One region of the Escherichia sp. E4742 genome, then DNA from elsewhere that is predicted to be linked to it. Evidence: predicted binding sites of a transcription regulator. Region 1 holds the regulator's gene; the other holds the start of a gene.
What was found. Region 1 encodes Fur, which represses iron uptake genes when iron is present. Its sites were predicted from a motif close to ATAATAATGAGAACNACTATCAA; they were not measured.

Region 1 (6,575 bases):
AAAAGCACGTAGAAGGTTGGGATGATCCGCGTATGCCGACCATTTCCGGTCTGCGTCGTCGTGGTTACACTGCGGCTTCTATTCGTGAGTTCTGCAAACGCATTGGCGTGACCAAGCAGGACAACACCATTGAGATGGCATCGCTGGAATCCTGCATTCGTGAAGATCTCAACGAGAACGCGCCACGTGCAATGGCAGTTATCGATCCGGTGAAACTGGTTATCGAAAACTATCAGGGCGAAGGCGAAATGGTCACCATGCCGAACCATCCGAATAAACCGGAAATGGGCAGCCGTCAGGTGCCGTTTAGCGGTGAGATTTGGATCGATCGCGCCGATTTCCGCGAAGAAGCTAACAAGCAGTACAAGCGTCTGGTGCTGGGTAAAGAAGTGCGTCTGCGTAATGCTTACGTCATTAAGGCAGAGCGCGTAGAGAAAGATGCCGAAGGCAATATTACCACCATCTTCTGTACTTATGACGCCGACACCTTAAGCAAAGATCCGGCTGATGGTCGTAAAGTTAAAGGCGTTATTCACTGGGTAAGCGCGGCACATGCGCTGCCGGTTGAAATCCGCCTGTACGATCGTCTGTTCAGTGTGCCGAATCCAGGCGCTGCGGATGATTTCCTGTCGGTGATTAACCAGGATTCTCTGGTCATCAAACAGGGCTTTGCTGAACCGTCTCTGAAAGATGCGGTGGCAGGTAAAGCATTCCAGTTTGAGCGTGAAGGTTATTTCTGCCTCGACAGCCGCCATTCCACAGCGGAAAAACCGGTATTTAACCGCACCGTTGGGCTGCGTGATACCTGGGCGAAAGTAGGCGAGTAATTTTAAGTTACACCTGGCCGGATAAGGCGTTTACGCCGCATCCGGCAAGGAACAGACAAACAGTTTCAAACGCTAAATTGCCTGATGCGCTACGCTTATCAGGCCTACCCGATCTCTGCAATATATTGAATTTGCGTGCTTTTGTAGGCCGGATAAGGCGTTTACGCCGCATCCGGCGAGGAACAGACAAACAGTTTCAAACGCTAAATTGCCTGATGCGCTACGCTTATCGGGCCTATGTGATCTCTGCAATATATTGAATTTGCGTGCTTTTGTAGGCCGGATAAGGCGTTTACGCCGCATCCGGCAAGAAACATGCAAACAATCCAAAACGCCGCGTTCAGCGGCGTTTTTTCTGCTTTTCTTCGCGAATTAATTTCGCTTCGCAATTTATTCATTTAACAAATTTAAAACCACAAATTATAATTAATTTAAATGTAACCGCTTTCATCTTACTGGAAAGCCACATATTTTTTCTTCTACCCGCTCGCCTGGTACACATTTAAACCTTGTAACAAAAATCATCAAAATATGTGCGGTTGCTCATGTTCTTACATTCTCGTTACAGAAAGAGATTGATAATTCGCGTCGCGAAAAATAGTCTATTCCTGTAGTCAGCGAGACTTTTCTCAACGCTACTTTTTTAATTTTTATTTTTTTCGCTGTTCACCTGTGGTGCAGCAATTTATACGTCAAAGAGGATTAACCCATGCGTACGTTTAGTGGCAAACGTAGTACGCTGGCGCTGGCTATCGCCGGTGTTACAGCAATGTCGGGCTTTATGGCAATGCCGGAGGCTCGCGCCGAAGGATTCATCGACGATTCAACCTTAACCGGTGGTATCTATTACTGGCAGCGTGAACGTGACCGTAAAGATGTTACCGACGGCGACAAATACAAAACCAACCTTTCTCACTCCACCTGGAATGCCAACCTCGATTTTCAGTCCGGTTATGCTGCTGATATGTTCGGCCTTGATATTGCCGCGTTTACGGCGATTGAAATGGCGGAAAACGGCGACAGCTCCCACCCGAACGAAATCGCGTTTTCAAAAAGTAATAAAGCCTATGACGAAGACTGGTCCGGCGACAAAAGCGGTATAAGCCTGTATAAAGCAGCGGCCAAATTTAAATACGGTCCGGTGTGGGCGAGGGCAGGTTACATTCAGCCAACTGGTCAAACGCTGTTAGCGCCGCACTGGAGCTTTATGCCGGGTACTTATCAGGGTGCGGAAGCCGGGGCGAATTTTGATTACGGCGATGCTGGTGCGTTGAGTTTCTCCTACATGTGGACCAACGAATACAAAGCGCCGTGGCATCTGGAAATGGATGAGTTTTATCAGAACGATAAAACCACCAAAGTTGATTATCTGCACTCCATCGGTGCGAAATACGACTTCAAAAATAACTTCGTGCTGGAAGCGGCGTTTGGTCAGGCGGAAGGGTATATCGATCAGTACTTTGCCAAAGCCAGCTATAAATTTGATATCGCCGGTAGCCCGCTAACCACCAGCTACCAATTCTACGGTACGCGCGATAAAGTTGACGATCGCAGCGTCAACGATCTTTACGACGGCACTGCCTGGTTGCAGGCGTTGACCTTTGGTTACCGGGCGGCTGACGTAGTGGATTTGCGCCTCGAAGGCACCTGGGTTAAAGCTGACGGTCAGCAGGGATACTTCCTGCAACGTATGACCCCAACCTACGCTTCCTCGAACGGTCGCCTGGATATCTGGTGGGATAACCGTTCTGACTTTAACGCCAACGGCGAAAAAGCGGTCTTCTTCGGCGCGATGTATGACCTGAAAAACTGGAATCTTCCAGGCTTTGCCATCGGCGCTTCCTACGTTTACGCATGGGATGCTAAACCTGCGACCTGGCAGAGCAATCCAGATGCGTACTACGACAAGAACCGGACTATCGAAGAGTCAGCTTACAGCCTGGATGCGGTCTACACCATTCAGGACGGTCGCGCCAAAGGCACGTTGTTCAAACTGCACTTCACCGAATACGACAACCACTCCGACATCCCAAGCTGGGGCGGCGGTTACGGTAACATCTTCCAGGATGAGCGCGACGTGAAATTCATGGTAATCGCACCATTCACCATCTTCTGATGCCCGACGCGGCAGGTTTTGTGCCTGCCGCACATTTGAGGAATTCGCTATGAAAAAACTGATTCTCATCGCCATGATGGCATCGGGGCTGGTGGCTTGTGCGCAATCAACCGCGCCACAGGAAGACAGCCGCCTGAAAGAGGCGTACAGCGCCTGTATCAATACCGCGCAAGGTTCGCCGGAAAAAATTGAAGCCTGTCAGAGCGTGTTAAACGTGCTGAAGAAAGAGAAACAACATCAGCAATTTGCCGAGCAGGAAAGCGTCCGCGTGCTGGATTATCAGCAGTGCATCCAGGCAACGCAAACCGGTAATGACCAGGCTGTGAAAGCCGATTGTGATAAGGTCTGGCAGGAAATTCGCAGTAATAACAAATAAGTGAGGGCTGTAACTCTCGCTTTTCTTATTTCCCTTGTATAAAAAAGCCAACCCGTAGGTTGGCTTGAGACTTATGGCAAACGCCAGTTTGCCTAATGCGCTGCGCTTATCAGGCCTATCTTTTAATGCAATATATTGAATTTGAGATGATTTGTAGGCCGGATAAGGCGTTCACGCCGCATCCGGCACGAACAAAGCGCATTATGCCAACAATATAAAGCCAACCCGCAGGTTGGCTTTTCTCGTTCTGGCTGACTTATTTGCCTTCGTGCGCGTGCTCATCTTCGCGGCAATCGCCTTCGGCACAGTGACCGTAAAGATAGAGACTATGGTTAGTCAGGCGAATGCCATGTTTTGCGGCAATTTCACGCTGACGCGCTTCGATTGATTCATCACTAAATTCAATAACCTTGCCGCAGTCGAGGCAGATCAGGTGATCGTGGTGATGTTGCTGGGTCAGTTCAAATACGGATTTGCCGCCTTCAAAATTGTGGCGGGTGACGATACCGGCGTCGTCAAACTGGTTCAGTACACGATATACCGTAGCCAGACCAATTTCTTCACCCATATCAATCAGACGTTTGTATAAATCTTCCGCACTGACGTGATGGTTGTCCGGCTCCTGAAGAACTTCCAGGATTTTTAAACGTGGAAGCGTTACTTTCAGGCCAGCTTTCTTTAGGGCGGTATTGTTATCAGTCATGCGGAATCTGTCCTGTTACTAAGCGGTTCACTTCATTAGGAGAAGTGACAGAATTTGCTCTTGAGATAATGCGTATCATTATAGAATTGCCACGCCTAAATGAAAACCACAAGTCCCTGGCAAATATTGTTAATAAAAACGTGGCTTAGCTTACATTTACATCGGCAAGGCCACTTCAATACTGGAACATTGTACAGGTACTACGGCAAAAGTTACAAATTTGTAGCAATTATTTTGATTGGCATTATCTATTAATACGGCGTAGACATGAGTCTACGCCGCAGTACATCAGGCATTGATAATTTCGTCGAGATGCAGTTCTTCAGAAATTTGTTTTACCCATTTTTCTACACGTTCGGCGGTCAGTTCTGGCTGACGGTCTTCGTCGATAGCCAGGCCGACAAAGTGGTCATCATCCGCCAGACCTTTTGATGCTTCGAAATGGTAGCCCGCAGTTGGCCAGTGACCGACGATGGTCGCGCCGCGCGGTTCAATGATGTCACGAATGGTGCCTAAGGCGTCGCAGAAATATTCTGCGTAATCTTCCTGGTCGCCACAGCCAAACAGCGCAACTAGTTTACCATTGAAATCAATCTCTTCGAGAGTCGGGAAGAAGTCGTCCCAGTCACACTGTGCTTCGCCATAGTACCAGGTTGGGATGCCCAGCAGAAGAATGTCATAAGCTTCCAGATCTTCTTTGCTGCTTTTTGCAATGTCATGGACATCGGCAACGTCTTTACCAAGCTGTTTTTGAATCATTTTTGCGATATTTTCGGTATTACCGGTGTCGCTGCCGAAAAAGATGCCAGTGATAGCCATGAGTGAAATAACCTCTTGAAACTTATTGAAATGGGGGTGGCAAATTGCCCACGGATAAAGGCAATCATAGCAGAACAGGCAGTCTTGCGGAATCAGCAAACGAGCAGGACTGCACACTGTGCTACACGAAAGTGGATATTTAAACGATGCCCTGATTACGCAGCGCCGCCAGTTGCTGCATCAATATCTCTTCGATCAGTTCGCTACGGCTCATATTGCGCGACTCCGCCAGCTCGTTCAGCGCCTCGACAGCTTCCGCGTTCAGCTTCAGTTCGACACGCTTAAGGCCACGTACTTTGTCGCGTTTTAGCTGGTTGCGTTTATTAATACGCAGCTGTTCATCGCGCGAAAGCGGATTGGTTTTCGGTCGTCCCGGTCGACGCTCGTGCGCGAACAGATCTAATGTCGTACGGTCCGTTTGTTCTTTGGCCATGATCTTGGTGACTTCGGGGGAAACAATCAGCCAGGCGCCTGCCCGGATGGATAGCCCGCCATAATACAACAGCGTGAGGAATCTCGCCAACGCCCACGCGCGGAATGCCGCGCGGACGCTGGGTTTTTAATCAGTTGCGTTAATCATTAAGATAGCGACGGATAGCCCGCAGCACAGCATCCGGTTTTTCTGCGTGTACCCAATGACCCGCGCCTGCAATGACATGCGCCCGTGCTTGTGGGAATTGCGCCAGCAAATCATCACGATACTGTTCAGTAACATACGGGGAATTGCCGCCAGGAATAAACAGAGCAGGGTGGTTCCATGCCGGAATTTTCTCCCAGCCAACAATATGTGGATACTGATCCCATAATACTGGCACGTTAAAACGCCACTCACCGTCAACAAAAGATTTCAGCAGGAATTGAATCACGCCCTCTTCATTAATATATTGGCGCATCACTACAGCGGCCTGTTGGCGCGTTTGCGCGTCGGATCCACTGACCGCGTTGATAGCTGCGAAAATTTCATCATGACGGCGTACGTGATAATCCACCGGAGCGATATCTATCGCTACCAGTTTCTCGATGCGATCGGGCGCCAACGCGGTCAGTGCCATCACAGCTTTCCCCCCCATTGAGTGACCAATAAATGTCGCCTTATCGATCTGCAGCGCATCCAGAGTATCAACAAGATCCTGGGCCATCGCCGGGTAATTCATGTGTGGATCTCGTGGCGAAAGTCCGTGGTTACGCATATCAACCTGGATGATATTGTGATCGTTTACCAGGTCGCGCGCCAGCACGCCGAGGTTGTCAAGGCTACCAAACAACCCGTGGACGAGGACGATGGGAGAATTATTGTGCTGATTTTGTGCAGATTGCGCGCGGATATTCAATTTCATGGCAAAGTTCTTTTTTTCGTGTAGTTGGGTTAGGGTATTATGTTGACCATTGTGCCACAGGGCTGCAACAAATAAGGTTTAATCCGATTTTTTCTGCAAGCCAGGCTTGACGCTATCCGCTGCCGGGATTTATTCATATACTCCTGGCGACTTGTATTCAGCTAAGACACCGCACTGGATTAAGATGAAAACGATTGAAGTTGATGATGAACTCTACAGCTATATTGCCAGCCACACTAAGCATATCGGCGAGAGCGCATCCGACATTTTACGGCGTATGTTGAAATTTTCCGCCGCATCACAGCCTGTTGCTCCGGTGACGAAAGAGGTTCGCATTGCGTCGCCTGCTATCGTCGAAGCGAAGCCGATCAAAACGGTGAAAGACAAAGTGCGCGCG
Region 2 (6,575 bases), 2.4 Mb from region 1:
GCAGCAGTTTCGCACGCTTGGTGTCGCGTTTTTCATTCCACAGTGCAGGCAGGACGATAGCCAGAGTTTGTGCGTGATCCAGACCGTGCATAGCGGTCAGTTCGTGGCCCAGCATATGCGTTGCCCAGTCCTGCGGTACGCCAGCACCGATCAAACCGTTCAGCGCTTGGGTCGCCGCCCACATGACGTTGGCGCGCACATCGTAGTTTTCTGGTTCTTTCAGGGCCTTCGGACCATCTTCGATCAGCGTCAGCAAAATGCCTTCTGCGAAGCGGTCCTGAATTTTGGCATCAACCGGTTTGGTCACATACTGTTCTACGGTGTGCACAAAGGCGTCCACTACGCCGTTAGCCACCTGGCGCGGTGGCAGGGTATAGGTATAAACCGGATCGAGTACGGCAAATACCGGCTGAACATGGGCAGAATGGAACGCCTGTTTGTCGCCAGTGGTTTTACGGGAGATAACCGCCCCCGCGTTAGATTCAGAACCGGTCGCTGGCAGTGTCAGCACACAGCCCATCGGGATAGCGCTTTTAATCTCTTTGCCGCCAGTTTGCAGGATATGCCACGGATCGACGTTTTCAGGATAATTTGCCGCTGCGGCGATAAATTTGGTGCCATCCAGCACGGACCCGCCGCCAACCGCCAACAGGAAAGTCACTTTCTGTTCGCGAACCAGTTTTACGGCGTTCATCAGCGTTTCATAAGCCGGGTTTGGTTCGATACCGCCAAACTCCAGCACGTCCATACCTTTCAGTGCATCCAGAACTTGATCGAGGACGCCGGTTTTTTTCACACTACCGCCGCCGTAGGTAATCAATACGCGGGCGCCATGAGGAATTTGCTCGCGTAAACCAGCGATAGCGCCTTTACCAAACAGAATGCGGGTTGGGGTGTGCAGATTAAAGTTGTTCATTACTTGCTCCCTTTGCTGGGTCAATATGAGGGCAGAGAACGGTCTGCCTGATGTTTTTCATTGTGGTCGCCAGCGCCGTGGCTCTCAATGCTCATTTCTGCCAATGTCTTGCCTATTTCTCCAGAATGCTGGAGAAATGGTACAAAATTGCGCACAATCAAATTGCCGCATTATTCCTAAGAAATTACGCGATATGAAACGTGAAGAGATATGCCGCCTACTGACGGATAAAATTAATAGACTGAAAGATAAAGAAAATAGTTTGTCAGATATGTTGCCTGATGTGCGCTTATTGTATGGCGAGAACCCCGGTGCGCGTACGCCAGTGATGTATGAACCTGGCATCATAATTCTCTTTTCTGGGCATAAAATCGGTTATATCAATGAACGCGTGTTTCGCTATGACGCCAATGAATACCTGCTGCTGACGGTGCCGTTGCCGTTTGAGTGCGAAACCTATGCCACGCCAGAGGTGCCACTGGCGGGGGTGCGTCTCAATGTTGATATTTTACAGTTACAAGAACTGTTGATGGATATTGGCGAAGATGAACATTTCCAGCCGTCGATGGCTGCCAGCGGTATTAATTCCGCTACATTGTCCGAAGAGATTTTATGCGCGGCGGAGCGGTTACTGGATGTGATGGAACGACCGCTGGATGCGCGCATTCTCGGTAAACAGATTATCCGCGAAATTCTTTACTATGTGCTGACGGGGCCTTGCGGCGGCGCGCTACTGGCGCTGGTAAGTCGCCAGACGCATTTCAGCCTGATTAGCCGCGTGCTGAAACGAATTGAGAATAAATACACCGAAAACCTGAGCGTTGAGCAACTGGCAGCAGAAGCCAATATGAGCGTTTCGGCGTTCCACCATAATTTTAAGTCTGTCACCAGTACTTCGCCGTTGCAGTATCTGAAGAATTACCGTCTGCATAAGGCGCGAATGATGATAATCCACGACGGCATGAAGGCCAGCGCGGCGGCGATGCGCGTCGGCTATGAAAGCGCGTCGCAATTTAGCCGTGAGTTTAAACGTTATTTCGGTGTGACGCCGGGAGAAGATGCAGCCAGAATGCGGGCGATGCAGGGGAGTTAAATGTGTTCCCGGCATGGCCACCGGGAACGGAGGAAATCGTCAGGCACTAGAGTACTTTTTTTTAATCACCACGAACAGCGTGCCTAACAAGCCAGCGGTTAGCAAGGCAATCGGCAGGATCATCAGGAACGTCATCACCTGATCTTCATGGCGTTTTACAAACGGGATCATGCTTAAGGCATAGCCAAAACTGGTTACCACGCTGACCCATAACAACCCGCTTAACCAGTTGAAAAACTGGAAGCGGCGGTTTGGCAACCCGGAAATCCCTGCCATGGTTGGCAGCAGCGTGCGGACAAAGGCGAGAAAACGTCCAGCAAGCAGCGCCAGCAGACCGTGGCGGTCAAACATACAGGTGGCGCGCTGGTGATATTTGGCCGGAAGCTGTGCCAGCCAGCCTTTCACCGTTTTGGTATTACCCAGCCAGCGCCCCTGAATATAACTCAACCAACAACCCAGGCTGGCTGCGGCAGTCAGAATCGTGATTGTTGGCAGAAAATCCATAACCCCTTGGGCAATCAATGCGCCAGCCAGAATCAACAAGCTGTCGCCAGGCAAAAATGAGGCGGGCAGCAGGCCGTTTTCTAAAAACAGCGTGGCAAACATGACAAAGTAAACAACGCTAACAATGTGAGGGTCCGCCAGCGCGGCAAAGTCATGTTGCCAGAGCGCAGCGATAATATCTTGAATAACAGCCATGGACTTTCCTGTGGAACAGCGTTTAAGCCTTAATTTGACTATTGTACTCCTGAATCGTCCGGGACGCCTTGATCCCGGACGCAACAATTTAAGACTATTCACAATTAAATGTCTGCAAAATTGTCCAAATTTGGCAATGTTACACAATTCGCGCGAAGCCGGCGTCCAGATCGGCAATCAGATCGTCGACGTTTTCCAGACCAATATGCAGGCGAATCAAGGTGCCGCTAAAATCGATCTTACCTTGCGGGCGGATGGCGGCGAGATGTTCTGGCTGGTTCGCGAGGATCAAGGATTCATACCCGCCCCATGAGAAGGCCATGCTGAATAAACTGAAGTTATCCAGATAGTTCGCCAGTTCTTCATCATTAAGTTTTTTCTTCAGGACAAAGGAAAATAGTCCGCTGCTACCTGTAAAGTCTCGTTTCCAGAATTCATGGCCTTTACTGCCTGGCAGAGCAGGGTGGTTAACTCGCTCAACCTGCGGATGTGCGGCCAGCCATTCTGCCACTTTCAAGCTGCTTTCATGATGTTGGCGCAGACGCACGCCCAGTGTACGCAGGCCACGACTGGTCATATAGGCGGTATCGGCGTCGACCATCTGCCCCATCAGATAGGCATTTTCCCGCAGTTGCTCCCAGCAACGGGCATTGCACACGGCAGTGCCAATCATCGCATCCGAATGCCCTACCAGATATTTGGTGGCGGCCTGAATAGAAACATCAATACCAAAATCAAGAGCTTTGAACAGCACTCCGGCAGCCCAGGTGTTATCGATCATAATGATGGCGTCCGGAACGACACTGCGTACGGCGGCAACAATTGCTGGAACATCATGCACTTCCATAGTGATGGAGCCCGGTGATTCCAGAAACACGATTTTAGTGTTTGGCTGCAGATGTTTAACGATATCGGCACCAATCATCGGATCAAACCATGATGTCGTTACGCCCAACTTGCTGAGGATTTTGCTACAGAAATCCTGACTCGGCTCGTAGGCGGTATTGGTCATCAACACATGATCGCCCTGTTCAACAAAAGCAAGAATGGAATTTGCAACCGCTGCCGCCCCGCAAGGAAACAGCGCGCAACCTGCGCCACCTTCCAGTTCGCACATCGCTTCTTGTAAGGAGAAATGGGTTAACGTTCCGCGCCGTCCATAGAACAACTCGCCATTGGCGCGATTGCGCGTCGCATGTTTTTTGGCTTCCACACTGTCAAAGACCAGCGAAGAGGCGCGTTGAATCACGCTATTTACCGCGCCGAGAGTGTATTTTTTGCTGCGTCCTGCATTGACCAGTTGAGTATCAAGTTGTTTGTCTGCCATGTTGGGATTCCTGTTTTTATACGTCTGGATGTCTAAACTAGCACGAATGAGGTCATGCGCATCCTGAAGAATTGGCATAAAGCAGAAAAATTTCGCAAAAGGTGTATTGGTGACTTTTTTACTGCGTAAACGCAAAGAAAAGAAAGCAAAGGTACGGCAGTATGCAAATAGTAATGAGAACGACTATCAATTCGACGTCGTTTTGATATTATTGTGCGCAGATTTTGTGACTTGCGTCCTGGAGATACACAGTGGGTAATAATTTAATGCAGACGGACCTTTCCGTCTGGGGTATGTATCAGCACGCCGATATTGTCGTTAAGTGCGTGATGATTGGGCTTATTTTGGCCTCCGTAGTCACCTGGGCAATCTTCTTCAGTAAGAGCGTAGAGTTCTTCAACCAGAAGCGTCGCCTGAAGCGCGAGCAGCAACTGCTGGCTGAAGCACGCTCTTTAAACCAGGCCAGCGATATCGCCGCTGATTTTGGTAGCAAAAGCTTAAGCCTGCATTTGCTCAATGAAGCGCAAAATGAGCTGGAACTGTCGGAAGGCAGCGACGATAACGAAGGTATTAAAGAGCGTACCAGTTTCCGCCTTGAGCGTCGGGTCGCCGCAGTAGGTCGTCAAATGGGCCGCGGGAACGGTTATCTTGCTACCATCGGCGCAATTTCGCCGTTCGTTGGTCTGTTTGGTACGGTCTGGGGCATCATGAACAGCTTTATTGGTATCGCGCAAACGCAAACTACCAATCTGGCAGTGGTTGCACCGGGTATTGCAGAAGCGTTGCTGGCAACGGCAATCGGTCTGGTGGCAGCGATTCCGGCGGTCGTTATCTATAACGTATTTGCACGCCAGATTGGCGGCTTTAAAGCGATGCTTGGCGATGTCGCAGCGCAGGTATTGTTGCTGCAAAGCCGTGACCTGGATCTGGAAGCCTGCGCCGCTGCGCATCCGGTTCGTGTTGCACAAAAATTACGCGCAGGATAATGTCCGATGGCAATGCATCTTAACGAAAACCTCGACGATAACGGCGAAATGCATGATATCAACGTGACGCCGTTTATCGACGTGATGTTGGTTCTGCTGATTATCTTTATGGTGGCGGCGCCGTTAGCGACGGTAGATGTGAAGGTGAACTTGCCTGCTTCTACCAGTACGCCGCAGCCGCGCCCGGAAAAACCGGTTTATCTGTCGGTGAAGGCGGACAACTCAATGTTTATCGGTAACGATCCGGTCACCGATGAAACGATGGTTACGGCGCTGAATGCGTTAACCGAAGGTAAGAAAGACACCACCATCTTCTTCCGTGCAGATAAAACCGTCGACTACGAGATGTTGATGAAGGTAATGGATAAGCTGCATCAGGCAGGTTACCTGAAGATTGGTCTGGTCGGCGAAGAAACTGCCAAAGCGAAGTAAAGAGAATTGCCTGATGCTCTACGCTTATCAGGCCTACAAAATCTATCGCAACATGTTGAATTTGCAGGAGCATGTAGGCTGGATAAGGCGTTCACGCCGCATCCAGCATTCGGTGCACAATGCCTGATGCGACGTTGGCGCGTCTTATCAGACCTACAAATCTATCGCAACATGTTGAATTTGCAGGAGCATGTAGGCTGGATAAGGCGTTCACGCCGCATCCGGCATTCGGTGCACAATGCCTGATGCGACGCTGGCGCGTCTTATCAGACCTACAAATCTATCGCAACGTGTTGAATTTGCACTAGCTGGTAGACCAGATAAGGCGTTCACGCCGCATCCGGCGAGCGTTAAAAGTACGATGATGCCCGGTTGCTTTTCACAACCGGGCATTTTTTAGCCTAAATGCTCGCCGCCGCACACGCCGTGTACTTCTGCGGTGACATAGCTCGACTCCTGACTTGCCAGATAAACATATACAGGGGCCAGCTCCGCCGGTTGCCCCGCACGCTTCATCGGCGTTTTCTGACCAAACTGCGGGATCTTATCCTGCGTCTGTCCGCCGGAAATTTGCAGAGCTGTCCAGATAGGGCCTGGCGCGACAATATTCACCCGAATACCTTTTTCCGCGACCTGTTTTGCCAGACCACGGCTGTAGTTCAGAATCGCCGCCTTCGTTGCCGCATAGTCCAGCAAATGCGGGCTTGGCTGGTAGGCCTGGATTGACGAAGTGGTGATGATACTGGCACCTTTCGGTAGCAGGGGAATTGCTTCCTGGGTTAGCCAGAACAGCGCGAAAACGTTAATGGCAAAGGTCTTTTGAAACTGTTCGCTGGTGAGGTCTGCAATATCAGGAATGGCAACCTGTTTCCCGGCGACCAGCGCCATAATATCCAGCCCGCCTAATGCCTTATGCGCGTCGTGAACCAGTGAACGGGCAAATTTCTCATCGCTTAAATCGCCCGGCAGCAGAATGGCTTTGCGTCCGCATTCTTCAATGATCTTTTTCACATCCTTAGCATCTTCTTCTTCCACGGGAAGATAACTGATCGCCACGTCAGCTCCTTCACGCGCGTAAGCGATGGCGGCAGCGCGACCGATTCCGGAATCGCTCCCTGTCAC

Region 2: exbB (tol-pal system-associated acyl-CoA thioesterase) is a predicted target of Fur. The motif match lies at 4,203-4,225, and genes of this name have one in related genera.

What each region holds. Positions count from the first base shown of each region.
Region 1 covers NZ_CP040443.1:3,702,118-3,708,692, forward strand. The annotation lists gene glnS (glutamine--tRNA ligase) at 1-827, shown strand, start outside; gene chiP (chitoporin ChiP) at 1,537-2,943, shown strand; gene chiQ (ChiQ/YbfN family lipoprotein) at 2,993-3,319, shown strand; gene fur (ferric iron uptake transcriptional regulator) at 3,576-4,022, opposite strand; gene uof (fur leader peptide) at 4,015-4,101, opposite strand; gene fldA (flavodoxin FldA) at 4,311-4,841, opposite strand; gene ybfE (LexA regulated protein) at 4,981-5,274, opposite strand; gene ybfF (esterase) at 5,414-6,178, opposite strand; gene seqA (replication initiation negative regulator SeqA) at 6,363-6,575, shown strand, end outside.
Region 2 covers NZ_CP040443.1:1,263,656-1,270,230, reverse strand. The annotation lists gene yqhD (alcohol dehydrogenase) at 1-916, opposite strand, end outside; gene yqhC (DNA-binding transcriptional regulator YqhC) at 1,110-2,009, shown strand; gene yghB (DedA family general envelope maintenance protein YghB) at 2,049-2,708, opposite strand; gene metC (cystathionine beta-lyase) at 2,848-4,035, opposite strand; gene exbB (tol-pal system-associated acyl-CoA thioesterase) at 4,287-5,021, shown strand; gene exbD (TonB system transport protein ExbD) at 5,028-5,453, shown strand; gene yghA (NADP(+)-dependent aldehyde reductase) at 5,850-6,575, opposite strand, start outside.